2 regions of the Limosilactobacillus mucosae genome follow, and region 2 is predicted to be linked to the other one. Evidence: predicted binding sites of a transcription regulator. Region 2 holds the regulator's gene; the other holds the start of a gene.
The links. Region 2 encodes Rex, which represses fermentation and respiration genes when NADH is low (regulators of the CRP and FNR family bind a similar motif). Its sites were predicted from a motif close to TTGTGAANTANTTCACAA; they were not measured.
Positions count from the first base shown of each region.

Region 1: the regulator Rex is predicted to act here: its motif matches at 4,431-4,448, upstream of H0G69_RS04670 (NAD(P)-dependent alcohol dehydrogenase).

Region 1 covers NZ_CP058954.1:967,607-975,382, reverse strand. The annotation lists gene H0G69_RS04685 (DNA-3-methyladenine glycosylase I) at 1-565, opposite strand, end outside; gene H0G69_RS04680 (MFS transporter) at 1,002-2,195, shown strand; gene nadC (carboxylating nicotinate-nucleotide diphosphorylase) at 2,185-3,024, shown strand; gene H0G69_RS04670 (NAD(P)-dependent alcohol dehydrogenase) at 3,093-4,190, opposite strand; gene H0G69_RS04665 (LysR family transcriptional regulator) at 4,538-5,446, shown strand; gene H0G69_RS04660 (DUF554 domain-containing protein) at 5,467-6,180, opposite strand; gene H0G69_RS04655 (threonine aldolase family protein) at 6,413-7,459, shown strand; gene H0G69_RS04650 (nucleoside 2-deoxyribosyltransferase) at 7,626-7,776, shown strand, end outside.
Region 2 covers NZ_CP058954.1:321,335-329,110, forward strand. The annotation lists gene H0G69_RS01455 (ABC-F family ATP-binding cassette domain-containing protein) at 1-1,575, opposite strand, end outside; gene H0G69_RS01460 (redox-sensing transcriptional repressor Rex) at 1,911-2,558, shown strand; gene groES (co-chaperone GroES) at 2,791-3,075, shown strand; gene groL (chaperonin GroEL) at 3,125-4,747, shown strand; gene H0G69_RS01475 (APC family permease) at 4,883-6,484, shown strand; gene H0G69_RS01480 (potassium transporter KimA) at 6,607-7,776, shown strand, end outside.

The DNA.
Region 1 (7,776 bases), 650 kb from region 2:
GCGACTTCCCCAGCCAGCAGGAACGCTCATGTCCGTTGACCACGCCGACTGCCTGCAGATAGGCATAAATCGTAGTCGTGCCCACAAACTTCATCCCGCGCTTTTTTAGATCTTTGGCAATATCATCAGACAGCTGTGATCTGGTTTGACCGATTTCGCGAATTGTCTCCTCTTGCGTCCAATGCCACAGATAATTTGAAAAAGTACCCCATTCTTGTTGAATAGCCATAAAGATCTGGGCATTGCCAACCGCCGCGCGAATCTTTAAACGATGCCGGATGATTCCTGGGTTTTGCAGTAGCCGCTGACAGTCCTCATCATTAAATTTAGCGACCCTGCCAACATCAAATCCCGCAAATGCCTGTTTGAAAGCAGCTCGTTTATTTAGCACCGTTTCCCATGACAAGCCGGCTTGAAACGACTCAAGAAGCAGCATTTCAAACAGCCGGTGATCGTCATGAATCGGTTTGCCCCACTCACAGTCATGATATTTCACGTAAAGCGGGTTTTGCAGGTTGACCCATGAACAGCGCGGACGATCGGTTTTTAAATTATTGTTTGGCATCGACTTCTCCTTAACTTTAACTTTTAAATCTTAAACGCAAAAACAGCGTATCAAAAATCATTTGGCAGGTCAAAACAGGCTGCCACCTTAAAAGTCAGTCGAAGGCTCATTTTCATAAATCCTGCCGCCTTTTAATCGTTTGACGAGATTAAGTGGTCGCTGTTTATTTTTGGGATGCTGATTTTGTAGTCAATTTGCAATCAAGCTAATTTGCATCCCCTGGATAAGCGCTTTCGAAAATATCTAGTCCTAAATTATTTTAGGTAGATTTTACTTTTACAAAACGCGATCAATCCAGTAATGGCAGCGATCGCATAATTGTTAACTGGTTTGGTAAATCGCCAAATAAAACTTGTATTCGGCCGCCAAAGGATTACACTTGATCACAATAAAAGTAACTAATACTTTTTTAATAACTGGTTAAGGGAGAAGTAAAATGGATCAAGGCATTAACGTTAAAAAGACTGCATTTACCACGTTTTTAATTATTGGTACGGCATGGATGTTTGACGCGCTGGACGTGGGACTGCTGTCATTTATCATGCCGATTGTTCGCAGGGCTTGGGGACTGGCTAATTCACAGACCGGATTGATCAGTTCGGTCAGCACTATTGGGATGATCTGCGGCGGCTTTTATTTTGGTCACCTGGCTGATCGAATTGGCCGCAAGAACACGCTGATCATTACCCTGCTGATGTTTTCGCTGGGGAATGTGGTCTTAGCAGCCGCGGTTGGCTTTAAAAGCTTTTTGGTAATTCGTTTCTTTGTTGGAATGGGACTCGGTGGCGAACTGCCAGTAGCTGCTACTTACATTTCTGACTTATACCAGGGCAACAAGCGCTCACAAATGCTGATTATGGCTGATAGCTTTTGGGCGATTGGCTGGCTGATTGCCTCATTTCTGTCGTTTTTGCTCAGCACCACGATTGGCTGGCGGGGTCTGTTACTGGTTACTGCACTGACTGGCTTTTTTGCCATCATGATGCGCCGCAACATTCAAGAAATCAGTCACGTCCAAACGCAGCATGTTGCTTTGGGCCAAGCCTTAAAAAAGTCGTTTCATGGCAAGACCGTTCTGCTATGGATTGCTTGGCTGATGGTAATGTTCAGCTACTACGGGATGTTTATGTGGCTGCCAAGCATTATGCTGGCACGGGGCAACAGCGTCATCGAAAGTTTCGGCTATACGACGATCATTGTGGTGGCCCAGTTGCCTGGATACTATCTGGCGGCTTGGCTTGCCGGCAAAATCAAGATTAAGTATGTTTTTGCCATCTACATGTTGGGAACAGCGCTGGGAGCAATCATGTTCGGCAATGTTTCCAGCAGTACACTGACGGTTCTTGCCGGCTGCATCTTATCGTTCTTCAACTTGGGAGCTTATGGTGCCATTATCGCTTTGACGCCAACATTGTATGAGACTGATGTTCGCGGGACGATGACCGGGATGGCGCAAGGAATGGGCCGAATTGGTGCCGTGGTTGGACCGCTGCTGGTTGGGGTTTGGATTGACCAACACGTCAGCATCAATATGATTTTCTTGATTTTCATGATTTCGTTGATTATTGGTTCGGTGGCTGTCTTGGCATTGCCGGAGCCAGGAAAGAATGAGGGCGCTCATGCTGAATGATTTTCTTCTCAAACAAAAACTGACTGCCTTTTTAAAAGAAGATCTGGAATTTGGGGATGCCAGTCTTGCTCCCCTACCCGATCATGTCATTGAAGGAACGTTTATTGCCAAGGCAGATGGAATTGTCTGCGGTCTGCAGGTTATCAATGCCGTCTATGACCTTTTAGGCGGTGCTGAAGTTGAACTATTGGTCAGCGATGGTGAAAAAGTCGCCAAAAAGACCGAGCTGGCACACGTCAAAGGATCAGCAACCGTTTTGCTGAGCGGTGAGCGCGTTATTTTGAATCTGCTGCAGCACATGAGCGGGATTGCTACTAAAACTGCTCAAGCCGTCCAGCTGTTAGCTGATCCAACCATCAAGATCGTGGATACACGCAAAACGATGCCTGGACTAAGAATGTTCGAAAAAGCGGCCGTACGTGCTGGTGGCGGGTTTAATCACCGTATGGGACTAACGCACGGGATTATGTTAAAAGACAATCACCTGGCATTGGCAGGCAGCGTTGGCAAGGCAATCGATCTGGCCAAGCAAAGCGTTGGACCAATGACGCGCGTTGAAGTTGAGGTCGAAACAGAGAGTCAGCTGCGGACCGCGATTGCTCATCATGCCGACGCGATCATGTTTGATAACCAGGTACCGGCCACGATTAAAGAATGGCAAAAGCTGGTCCCTGCTGGAATTCTTACCGAGGCGTCCGGTGGTATTGATTTGACTACGATTGCATCCTATCGCGGCTGTGGCGTTGACTTTTTGTCTATCGGTGAACTGACCAACCGTGTCGTTCCACTGGATATCAGTTTTTTGGTCAATGGCGCGGTTAAAAGCTGAAAAATAATTTAAAAACAGCATTGTAAACCTTACAGTGCTGTTTTTTCATTTACTGAGGATTTAAATGCCTACTCCATCGTCACAACGGCTTTGATAACCTTGCCAGCGTTGGAATCTTCTCGAGCCTGTTCCAACTGTTCAAATGGATACTTGGTAATGATCTTGTCGATTGGGAACCGCCCTTCTTTGTAGAGTTGAACCAACCGCGGAATAAAGATCTTTGGATTGGAGTCACCTTCACAACAGCCAATTACGGTCCGATATGCCATCAAGACGTCCTTACCAAAGTCAAAGTTCTCAACTTCACCAGATGGCGCCAGCAAAACGATTTTACCATTCAGACAGGTACTTTGAATGGCGTTTTGGATCATGTTGCCATTGCCAGAGGTATCAATGGCATAGTTGACGCCGCCATTTGAGATTGCCTGGACTGCCTGGGCCATCGTTTGACCAGCCGGCAGCTGCTTGCGGTTGATTACGTCGGTTGCGCCCAGTTCCTTGGCCAGTGCCAGACTGTGCTCATTGCCGCCAACCGCAATAATCTGACGGCAGCCCGCCACCTTGGCAGCCATGATCGCGCTAAAGCCAACCGCACCACAGCCAAAGACAGCCAACGTTTCGTCAACGTGGGGACGCAGCGTGTTTAAGACGGCCCCGGCACCAGTCTGAACGCCACAGCCAAATGGTGCAATCATGGCCAGATCAACGTCTTCATCGATTTTTACGATGCTTTCTTCACTGATCGTAGCATATTGAGCAAATGATGATTGGCCAAAAAACATTGCTACCGGCTGACCGTTTTGCGACAGCTTGCTCTGACAATCAGCACCCACGCCGCCAAAATTAATTTCGTTAAATTTTTCACAGTATTGAGGACGGCCTTGAACGCAGCTCTTGCAGTGACCGCAAAAGGCGTATGAAAAGGCTACATGATCGCCAACCGCAAAGTCTTTGACGTTTTCGCCCAGTTTTTCAATGATGCCGACCCCTTCATGTCCCAAAACAATTGGCGACATGCCAAGCGTGCGGCCAAATTCATCAGTGTGGCAAAGACCGCTGGCAGTGATGCGTACCAGGACCTCGTCATTTTTTGGCTCAGCAAGTTCGACTTCTTCAAATTTGTATGGATCCGTAGCTTGACGAACAATGGCAGCTTTCATTTTCATAATCGATTCTCCTTATCTTTACCATGCTCACTAATCTGCTTTGATATGACTAACTGCTTTTGCATCCAGATAACAATATATGTGCTAAGACAAGTGACCATCAGACTTTCCGAATTTAGATAAAACAGCATTATGGTCCTACTAACGTTCGGCTGTATCTATAAAAACTAAGACTCGCATTCACTGCTTAAGTAATGGTTTTGAGAAATGCCGATTAGTACTGGGCCAGTCTTGCACCTATTGTTAATCATTTAACAAGATAAGTTTAGCATTGAACTTGTAGCCTAAGTAGTGCTAAAATATGCCGACACCCGAACTATTTCATTCGGCAGGCAGGAGGGAAAAACTTGAATCTCGATCAGTTAAGAATCTTTATGGAAGTCAGCGAGTTGGGCAGCTTTCAAAAAGTCGCGCAGGCACATTACGTTTCACAACGGGCCGTTTCAAGACAGATGAAGCGTTTAGAAGATGAACTCAACGTCAAATTGTTTACGCGTGGCAAGAATCAAGTTACTCTGACAACGGCTGGCGGTTTCTTTAAGGAGCGCTGTCAGGTTATCTTGAGAATGATCAACGATACCAATCAGGCTGTTCAGCATTTTGACGAACGATCGCGGCATCGCTTAACGATTGGGTACTTCTCACCTTTTGACACTTTGCTGCTGCGCGACTTGATCTTTGAACTGGATGCCAACATTGACGTTTTTATTGCTGAAGCTGGTCCCGAACACGTCATTACCGATGTCTTGATGAATGATCTGGATTGCGCTGTGGTGATGGATCATTACGGCTTTGACCAGGAATTTTCCAAGATGGGCCTAAAAACCGCGTTGCTGCACACGGATCAGATGGTGATCGGCGCCAGTGAACGACTGCCGATCAAAGATGCCGTTTCCATTGAACAGCTGCGGCGCTACCCGATCATCTATTACAGCAATGAAGAATCATCCTATCTCAAGCGGGCCTTTCTAGAAAGTCTGGGATTAAATAGCCAGGCTTTAAACGTCGAGCGCGTCTTTTCGTTTGAACACATGCAGATGCTGGTCAGTCTGGGCAAGGCACTAGCATTTTACCCCCGCGAGCTGATCAAGGCTTACGATAGGACCAGCCGCCACATCCGCTATTGGCCGATCAAGGATGCCTCTGACCAACGCTTTACCTTCAACCTCGTCTACCGCAGCGATAATCATAATCCAGCCCTGCGTCAGCTGCTCGATCAGATTAAAATTACCGATGGGATGCCTAAGCAAGCGTGATTCCATAGTCGTCTGATTGATTAAAAGACGACCCAGACCGCGCCAATTACCAGTGCTGGCAAGAGATTGGCCACGCGAATCTTGTTGCCCCACAAAAGATTGATGCCAACGCAAAAGATCAATACGGAACCGATATAGGAGATGTTGTTCATCACAGCCGTTGTCATCAGTGGCTTAAGCAGCTCGCTAAACAGCGTCACCGTTCCCTGCAGAATCCCGACTGGCACCGCCGCGAATCCACAGCCGCGTCCCATTGAAGCCGCCATTACCAAGACGATTACAAAATCAAGAATCGCCTTGGCAAACAGAATCGAATGGTCGCCCAAGATCCCATCCTCAATTGAGCCAACGATTGCCATTGCCCCGATACAAACGGTCAGCGACGCGGTTACGAACGCTTCGATAAATTCTTGATCATTGGCATTGCCGGTCTTTTTCTTGAGCCATTCGCCAAAATCGGCAAAGCGATCCTCAATCCGCAGCCACTCGCCGATTAGTCCGCCAATCGCCAGGCTGCCAATCAGCATCATGGTTCCCTGCGTTGAAAAGCTGCCATGCTTAAACGTGAGCATCTGTGCCATCGTCCCGCCCAGTCCTAAAAACAAAACGGCAATTGCGGTCGCTTTCATCAAGGTGTCTTGAAAACGAGGCGCGATTCTTTCACCAGCAAGACAGCCGATTATGCCAGCAGCAGCAATTGCAATTACGTTCACGATAGTTCCTAATCCCGGCATTTTTATCCCTCCATTTAAAACCGCCATCCCAGTTCGGAAATGGCGGTTTCTAATTTAATTCTAATAATCACTTTATATCCTAACAAATCATTCAGCTGCTGACTAGTCCAAATTAGCATCCATCAACTAAACCAAAGTCTTGCATCGATACTGCTCCCAATTGTCATCGGCACGTCTTTAGCGTATGATCGATATAAATCTAATTGGATACAATCGACTGCGAGGTAATTATATGCACGATAAACTTTCATTTGCTTCTGACTATCTAGAGGGCGCTCATCCCAGCATCTTAAAACGGCTTGCTGATACCAATTGGCAAAAGCTGCCGGGCTATGGTTTTGATGAGATCTCACTGACGGCTAAGGATAAGATTCGCCAAGCCTGCCACGCTCCCAACGCTGAGGTCGAGTTTTTGGCTGGGGGCACGCAGGCCAATGTCGTGATGATTGATGCGCTGCTGCAGCCCTATCAGGGAGTAGCAACCGCAGATACTGGCCATATCAGCGTTCATGAAGCCGGCGCGATTGAAGCAGGCGGTCACAAGGTTTTAACGCTGCCTGGTCATGAAGGAAAGATTACTGCTGCTCAGATTGCCGAATTGGCTGGTGATTACGCAGCCGATGCCAACCACGATCACATGGTTATGCCAGGAATGGTTTATCTGTCACAGCCGACTGAATTTGGAACGCTGTATACTAAATCGGAATTACAAGCCATTCACGACGTCTGTCAACAATATGATATGAAACTTTACGTTGACGGTGCGCGCTTATCATATGCACTGGCCTGCACGGTAAATGACGTTACCATGGCAGATCTGGCAACGTTATGCGATGCGTTTTACATTGGCGGAACCAAATGCGGCGCCTTGATCGGTGAAGCCGTCGTTATTCCAGACCCAAAACTATTGCCGCATCTGTTTACGATGATCAAACAGCATGGCGCGCTCTTAGCCAAGGGCCGTCTTTTGGGTATTCAGTTTGATGAGCTTTTTAAGGATAACCGCTACATCGACATTGCTCGGCCCGCGATTTTATATGCCGATCAAATTCGCGATTGTCTCAAGCAAAACGGCTACCAGCTCTATGGATCATCACCAACCAATCAGACTTTCTTTGTTATTGAAAATCAGCAGCTGGCTCGTCTTGAAAAGCAAGTTGAATTCAGCTTTTGGGAAAAATACGATGAAACGCATACCATTATTCGGTTTGCCACCAGCTGGGCCACGCAAAAGCAAGACGTTGATCAGCTCTGCAAACTCATGCGTGAGCTTGCTTAATTGCTGTTTAGGTTTCGGGAATGGTTTAGTTGCTACATTAAAATCGGCCATGTTGATGACTCCTAAATTGTTAAAAATCTAAGACTATTACTTTTTAATTTGGCTAATGTTATAATTAATACCCTGCCTTAGTTACTGTAATTTTAATCAAGGGGAAGATTTTAAGATGACTAACAAAACCATTTATTTTTGCGCCGGCTGGTTTACTGACAAGCAAAACCAGGCCTATCAAGCGGCCATGACGGCAATCGAGCAGAATCCAACCATTGACGTTGAAAACAGCTACGTTCCTCTGCAGCATCAGTACAAGAACATTC
Region 2 (7,776 bases):
TCCTTCATAATGCGTCATGCCATGAGCCGTCATATATAGGATATCAGTAGCAACCTGGTTTAAGAAATAACGGTCGTGCGAGATAAACAGAACCGTCCCATCAAATTCGTTAATGGCTGTTTCCAAGACTTCGCGGCTGTCGATGTCCAAGTGGTTGGTTGGTTCATCCAGGATCAAAAAGTTGATTGGCATAAATGAAAGCTTAGTCAGCTCCAGACGTGCCTTTTCGCCACCCGAAAGCGCGCTGACTGGTTTATAGACGTCATCGCCAACAAACAGAAAACTGCCCAGAAGCGAGCGAATGTCTTTTTCGGAAACTTCAGGATGATCGTCCCAGACTTCTTCTAAAACGGTCTTTTCAGGATGCAGTTGCTGCTGTTCCTGGTCGTAGTAGCCGATTTCTAGATTAGCGCCGAATTTGATCGTCCCGCTGAGCTTGGGAATCTTTTTCAAAAGCGTCTTTAAAAGCGTTGATTTGCCAATCCCATTTGGACCGATAATACCGACGCGCTGACCTTTGCGAACCTTAAATGATAATGGCCCAGCCAGCTTTTGATCTTGATAGCCGATATTGAGTTCATCGACGTCTAAGACCTCGTTACCCGAAGCATGGTCACTGTGGAATTGAAAATGAATCGAGGAATCATCGGTAGTCGGCCGCTCCAAGCGATCCATTTTCTCAAGCTGTTTGCGGCGAGCCTGGGCGCGTTTGGTGGTTGAGGCTCGGACAATGTTGCGATTGACAAAATCCTCCAGCTTGGCGATTTCTTTTTGCTGCTGCTCGTAATGCTTCCATTCAGCCTGCAGTCGTTCGCGCTTGTGGGCTACGAATTGCGTATAGTTGCCGGTATAGTGAATCAGCGTTTTATTGTCAAGATCGTAAACGTCAGTAACCACGCGATCTAAGAAGTAGCGGTCGTGAGAAACGATCAAAAGCGCACCTTGATAGCTTTTAAGGTAGTCTTCCAGCCAGCTTAAGACGCCCATGTCCAAGTGATTGGTCGGTTCGTCTAGAATCAAAAGGTTGGGCGACTGCAGCAGAATCTTAGCTAGGGCCAGCTTGGTTTTTTGACCGCCAGAAAGCGCATTGACTGAAGTATCATACATACCTTCATCAAAGCCGAAACCATGCAGTACGCCACGCATCCGGGACGCGTATTCATAGCCGCCCTGTTTTTTGAACTGCTCGGATAAACGGTCATAGCTTGCTAAAACGTCTTGGTAGTCCGCTGCTTTGGGCGTCAGTGTTCCCAATTGATTCTCTAGCTCATGCAGCTGTTTTTCCAGTTCGTGTAAAGGAGCAAAGACGCTGTCTAATTCGGCCCAGATTGAATTTTGGCTGTCGAGTCCTTGATTCTGAGCCAGGTAGCCAATCGTCAGGTCGCGGGCGTGAGTAACCGTGCCTTCATCAGGTTCGGTTAAACCGGCAATGATTTTCAAGAAGGTCGTTTTGCCGGCACCGTTGCGTCCGACCAATGCAGTTCGGCCATGTTCTTGAATCTGCATATTCATATTATGAAACAAAACATCGCTGCCAAAGCGACGTTCAACATTATTGGTTTGCAGTAGCAGCATAATTTAACCTCATTTTTTAAAGTAGATAGTCAGTTAAGATTGTAGCACAAGATCAGACTAGGTCGCGAGCTTGAGGATAGGACCGATCAATAATGTTAAATTTTGAATTAACGTTTAAAAAATGATCGTCATTACCAGCACATTCATGATCAGCGGATGGCCTAAATTTCACAAATCATTAATGGACATGCAGTGAAGCCTGTAGCATAATAGAAAACATGTTTAAATAAAAACGATTCTTTTCTTGGAAAATAGTTCACAAACTTTAGCGGAGTTGTTAAAATGATTAAGGAATAATTTTCACAAACTAGAATCTGAATTGGAGGAATCTATTAATGGCAACGCGTAAAATTCCCCGTGCCACGGCTAAGCGGTTGCCGGTCTACTATCGGTATCTGAACGTTTTGCTTAACGCCAATAAACGACGCGTCTCATCGACTGAATTATCAGAGGCGGTTAAAGTTGATTCGGCAACGATTCGACGCGACTTTTCCTATTTTGGCGAATTGGGCAAGCGCGGCTATGGCTATGATGTGGAAAAGCTTTTGAACTTTTTCAAGGGGATCTTGAATCAAGATAAGCTGACCAGTGTGGCTTTGGTCGGGGTCGGCAGTCTGGGCAGCGCCTTGATGAACTATAATTTCCACCAAAGCACGAATCTGCGGATCAGTGCAGCTTTTGATCCTAAACCAGCCTTAGCCAATACCGTTAAGAGTGGGATTCCTGTCTACCCGGTTGGCGAGATGAAAAAGCAGCTGCAAGAACAGCAGATTGATGTCGTTATTTTAACGGTACCTGGCGAAAAATCGCAGGCCGTTACTGATGAGTTGGTCGAAGCAGGGGTTCATGGTATCTTGAACTTTACACCGGTTCGTCTGTCAGTGCCAAAAGACGTTCAGGTACAAAATATTGACCTGACCAATGAACTGCAGACGCTGATCTACTTTATTGAAAATAACAATACTAAAGACAGTCAAAAATAACTCAACGCATGGCGAGCAATCGTCATGCGTTTTTTGATAAAAAGTCAAAAAAGTTAAAATGCCGTTAGAATGGTAACTAAAGCGTTTTCTATAAAATAATAGTCAAAATTGGTCAAAATAATTGTTGCATTTTAGCAAGATCATGATATAGTAGATCATGTAATTAGCACTTGGGTGATAAGAGTGCTAAAAAATATCTGAATTATTAATGATGATTGATGGAGGGATTAACGTGTTAAAACCATTAGGAGATCGCGTTGTTCTTAAAGCGGAACAAGCTGAAGAAAAGACGGTTGGCGGAATTGTCCTGGCTAACAATGCCAAGGATAAGCCAACGACGGGTACGGTTGTAGCAGTTGGCGAAGGCCGTTACCTGGACAATGGTCAAAAAGTTGCTCCAGCCGTTAAGGAAGGCGACCGCGTCCTGTTTGACAAGTACGCAGGCAATGAAGTCGAATACAATGGTGAAAAGTACCTGGTCGTTCGTGAAAAAGACCTGGTTGCCATCGTTGACTAAGTAGACTTGTTTTCGCATTCGATCAATATTAATGAGGTGAAAATCTAAAATGGCAAAAGAAATTAAGTTTTCTGAAGATGCACGCAAGGCAATGCTGCGTGGGGTAGACAAGCTGGCCAATACGGTTAAGACGACGATCGGTCCTAAGGGTCGCAACGTTGTTTTGGAACAAAGCTATGGCGCACCTACGATTACTAACGATGGGGTTACGATCGCCAAGAACATTGAATTGGAAGATCACTTTGAGAACATGGGTGCCAAGCTTGTTTCTGAAGTTGCTTCCAAGACCAATGACAACGCCGGTGACGGTACGACGACGGCAACCGTTTTGACGCAAGCCATCGTTAACGCCGGGATGAAGAACGTTGCTGCCGGTGCTAACCCAGTTGGCATTCGTCGCGGTATCGACAAGGCTACCAAGGCTGCCGTTGAAGAACTGCACAAGATGAGTCATGAAGTGCAAAGCAAGGACGACATTGCACAAATTGCCTCCATCTCTGCTGCTAACCCTGAAGTTGGTGAACTGATTGCCGATGCCATGGAAAAGGTCGGCAATGATGGCGTAATCACGATTGAAGACAGCCGTGGCGTTGACACGACGGTTGACGTGGTTGAAGGGATGAGCTTTGACCGCGGCTATATGTCTCAATACATGGTAACCGACACGGACAAGATGGAATCTGATCTGGACAATCCATACATTCTGATCACTGACAAGAAGATTGGCAACATTCAAGACATTTTGCCTTTGCTGCAGGCCGTGGTTCAAGAAGGCCGTTCGCTTTTGATCATTGCTGACGACATTACCGGTGAAGCTCTGCCAACCTTGGTATTGAACAAGATTCGCGGGACGTTCAACGTTTGCGCGGTTAAGGCGCCAGGCTTTGGCGATCGTCGTAAGGCTCAATTGCAGGATATCGCCATTTTGACTGGTGGTACCGTAATCTCTGATGATCTGGGCATGAGCTTAAAGGATGCTACGATTGCTCAACTTGGCTCTGCCAACAAGGTTACCGTAACTAAGGACAACACGACGATCGTTGACGGCAATGGTGCAAAGGATGCGATTGCTGAACGAGTTGAACAGATCAAGCAGGCAATTGCCAACACGACTTCTGAATTCGACAAAGAAAAGCTGCAAGAACGTCTGGCCAAGCTGTCTGGTGGGGTTGCCGTAATCAAGGTCGGCGCTGCTACGGAAACGGAACTCAAGGAAAAGAAGTACCGTGTTGAAGACGCTCTGAACGCTACGCGGGCTGCCGTTCAAGAAGGATTCGTACCTGGTGGTGGTACTGCTTTGATCAATGTAATCCCTGCTTTGGAAAACGTTGAAACTGAAAGCGACGACGAAGCAACTGGTGTCAACATCGTTAAGAAGGCGTTGGAAGCCCCAGTTCGTCAAATCGCTGAAAATGCTGGCGTTGAAGGCTCAATCATCGTTAACCGTTTGAAGAGCGAAAAGCCAGGCATCGGTTACAACGCTGCCGTTGACAAATTTGAAGACATGGTTGCAGCCGGAATCGTTGACCCTACCAAGGTTACGCGTTCGGCACTGCAAAACGCTGCTTCGGTATCAGCAATGCTTTTGACTACTGAAGCCGTTGTTGCTGATAAGCCAGAACCAAAGAATGATCAACCAGCCGCTCCTCAACCTGGTGCCGGCATGATGTAATCATTAATAATAATGAATCAAAGCACCGCGACAAAAGTCGCGGTGCTTTTTTGCGTTTAATGCTTGCTTAGTGGTATTCTGTTAGGTATGTCCATTCAAACCAATGGACGCTATCTTATTTAGTGGAGTATTTTTATGTCATCAAAAATGCCTAACCAGAAAATGTCTTTAACATCTGTCATTTTACTGGCTCTGAATTCATTGATCGGATCCGGATGGCTGTTTGGTGCTGGCGAGGCGGCGAAGATTGCCGGACCAGCAGCGGTCATCTCTTGGATTTTAGGGGCGATCATCATTATGGTGATTGCTTTTAATTACGTTGAACTGGGGGCGATGTTTCCTGAAAGCGGCGGAATGAGTCGCTACGCTCAGTACAGTCATGGCCCGCTTTTAGGTTTCGTAGCGGCTTGGGCCAACTGGGTCTCCTTGATTACACTGATTCCCATCGAAGCGGTGGCTTCAGTACAGTATATGAGCTCATGGCCATGGAGCTGGGCTAATTGGACGCGCAGCTTCGTCAGTCATGGCAGCATTACTAATCAAGGGCTGCTGGTGGTCTTTGCGTTTATGATCGTTTTTACGCTGATTAATTTCTGGTCAGTTAAGATCTTGACGCATTTTACTGGTTTGATCTCGATTTTTAAGCTGCTGATGCCAACCTTGACGATCATTGTGTTGATGCTGAGCGGCTTTCACACCAGTAATTTCGGGCAAGGCATCCATGAGTTTATGCCTTATGGCAGCCGCTCGATTTTTGAAGCAACTACGGTAGCCGGAATTATTTTTTCCTATGATGCCTTTCAGACGGTTGTCAATCTAGGTGGTGAGATGAAAGATCCACAAAAAAACATCTATCGTGGCGTTGTAATCTCATTGACGATTACGGCAGTATTGTATATTCTGCTGCAGATTACCTTTGTAGGGGCGGTTAAGCCATCACTGCTAACGGCGCACGGCTGGCATGGCATTGATTTTGCCTCGCCATTTGCAGATCTGGCAATCTTAATGGGAATCAATTGGCTGACGATTCTGTTGTATATTGATGCGTTCGTCTCGCCGTTTGGAACCGGGGTTGCTTTTGTTACCAATGCTTCCAGAACGCTGGCGGCAATGGCGCGCGGCGATCATTTGCCAGCCTGGCTGGGGCGGCTTGAGCGACGCTATATGGTACCTCGTTTTGCCATGATCGTTAATCTGATTCTGGCAGCGGTTTTGGTCTGCATTTTTCGTAATTGGAGCGCGCTTGCCAGCGTCATCTCGGCCTCGACTCTGATTGCCTATCTGACTGGACCGGTAGCTGCGGTCGCGCTTAGAAGGATTGCACCCGATCTTAAGCGGCCGTTTGAGCCTCGATCTTTAAAGTGGATGGCGCCTTTGTCATTTGTTTTGACCAGTCTGGCGATCTATTGGGCAATGTGGCCAACGACGATTGAGGTGATTTTTGTGATCTGTTTGGGTCTGCCAATCTACGCCTATTATGAGATTCGCTATCATCATGCTTCATGGAAGACTCAAATGAAAGGCTGCGGTTGGCTGCTGGGCTACCTGTTGTTTATCTCGGTGATGTCTTATCTGGGCAGCGATGGTTTTGGCGGTCAGAATTGGATTCGGTATCCATTTGATTTTGTCGTGATCATTTTGTGCTCGCTGGTATTTTACTGGTGGGGAGTCAACAGCAGCGTTGAAGGTGAAGATCTTGAATTGGGACGACGCGTCAATGCTCATGTTGATCAGTAAAAATAATTTTCTAAAACTATTGCGTGATCAATCTGCCCTGGGTGGTATTAACCATTTACGTGGTGTAGAATAACTGTTGACTTTATATTTTATAATAGAATAGAGTGAAGGAGAAAAAGAATATGTGGCGGTATTTAAAACGCGTCCTCATCGGTAAGCCCTTGAAGACGTTGGATGAAGGCCAGGCCCATTTGACAAAGTTTAAAGCTTTGGCCTTGTTATCGTCGGATGCTTTATCATCCGTTGCTTATGGTACTGAACAGATTACGACCGTTTTGGTAACACTGTCGGCGGCGGCAATCTGGTACTCATTGCCAATTGCAGCACTGGTTTTGATTCTGTTGGTGGCAATTACCCTTTCCTATCGGCAGATTATCAATGCCTATCCCAGTGGTGGTGGTGCCTATGTCGTAGCCACCGAAAACTGGGGCCGCACAGGTGGCTTGGTTGCCGGCGGGTCGCTGCTGGTTGACTATATGCTGACGGTTGCGGTTTCGACGACTTCTGGTACGGAAGCGATTGTTTCTGCGGTTCCGCAGCTTTATAAGTATTCAGTGCCGATCTCGGTGATTATCGTCCTCGCGATTATGATTCTGAATCTGCGGGGATTGAGCGACAGTGCCAATTTCTTAACGGTTCCGGTATACTTCTTTATTATTATGATTACCGCGATGATCATCTGGGGCTTTTTCAATATTGCCACTGGTCATCTGACCTATCATGCAACGGCCTCGTTTGGAACGCCGGTTGCCGGAATGTCGGCTGTCCTGTTTATTCGGGCTTTTTCAGCCGGTTCTTCCTCATTGACCGGGGTTGAAGCTATTAGTAATGCCGTACCTAACTTTAATGAACCCAAAAAGAAGAATGCTGCTAATACTTTAGCAATTATGAGTCTGATTCTGGCGGCATTCTTTGGTGGGATTACGTTCTTTAGCTACTACTTCGGTATCGTGCCAAATTCCCATGCTACCGTGCTTTCGCAGATTGGTTCCGTAATCTTTAATGGTCATGGGATCGGATTTTATCTGCTGCAGCTTTCTACGGCGATGATTCTGGCCGTAGCTGCCAATACCGGTTTTTCGGCCTTTCCGATCCTGGCTTTTAATATGGCCAAAGACAAGTATCTGCCACATGCCTTTATGGACCGTGGGGATCGTTTAGGTTACTCTAATGGAATCATTGCCTTGGCCATTGGTGCGATTGTAATGATTTTGATCTTCCATGGTAAGACCAATATGCTGATTCCGCTGTATGCAGTTGGCGTTTTCGTTCCGTTTACGCTTTCGCAGTCT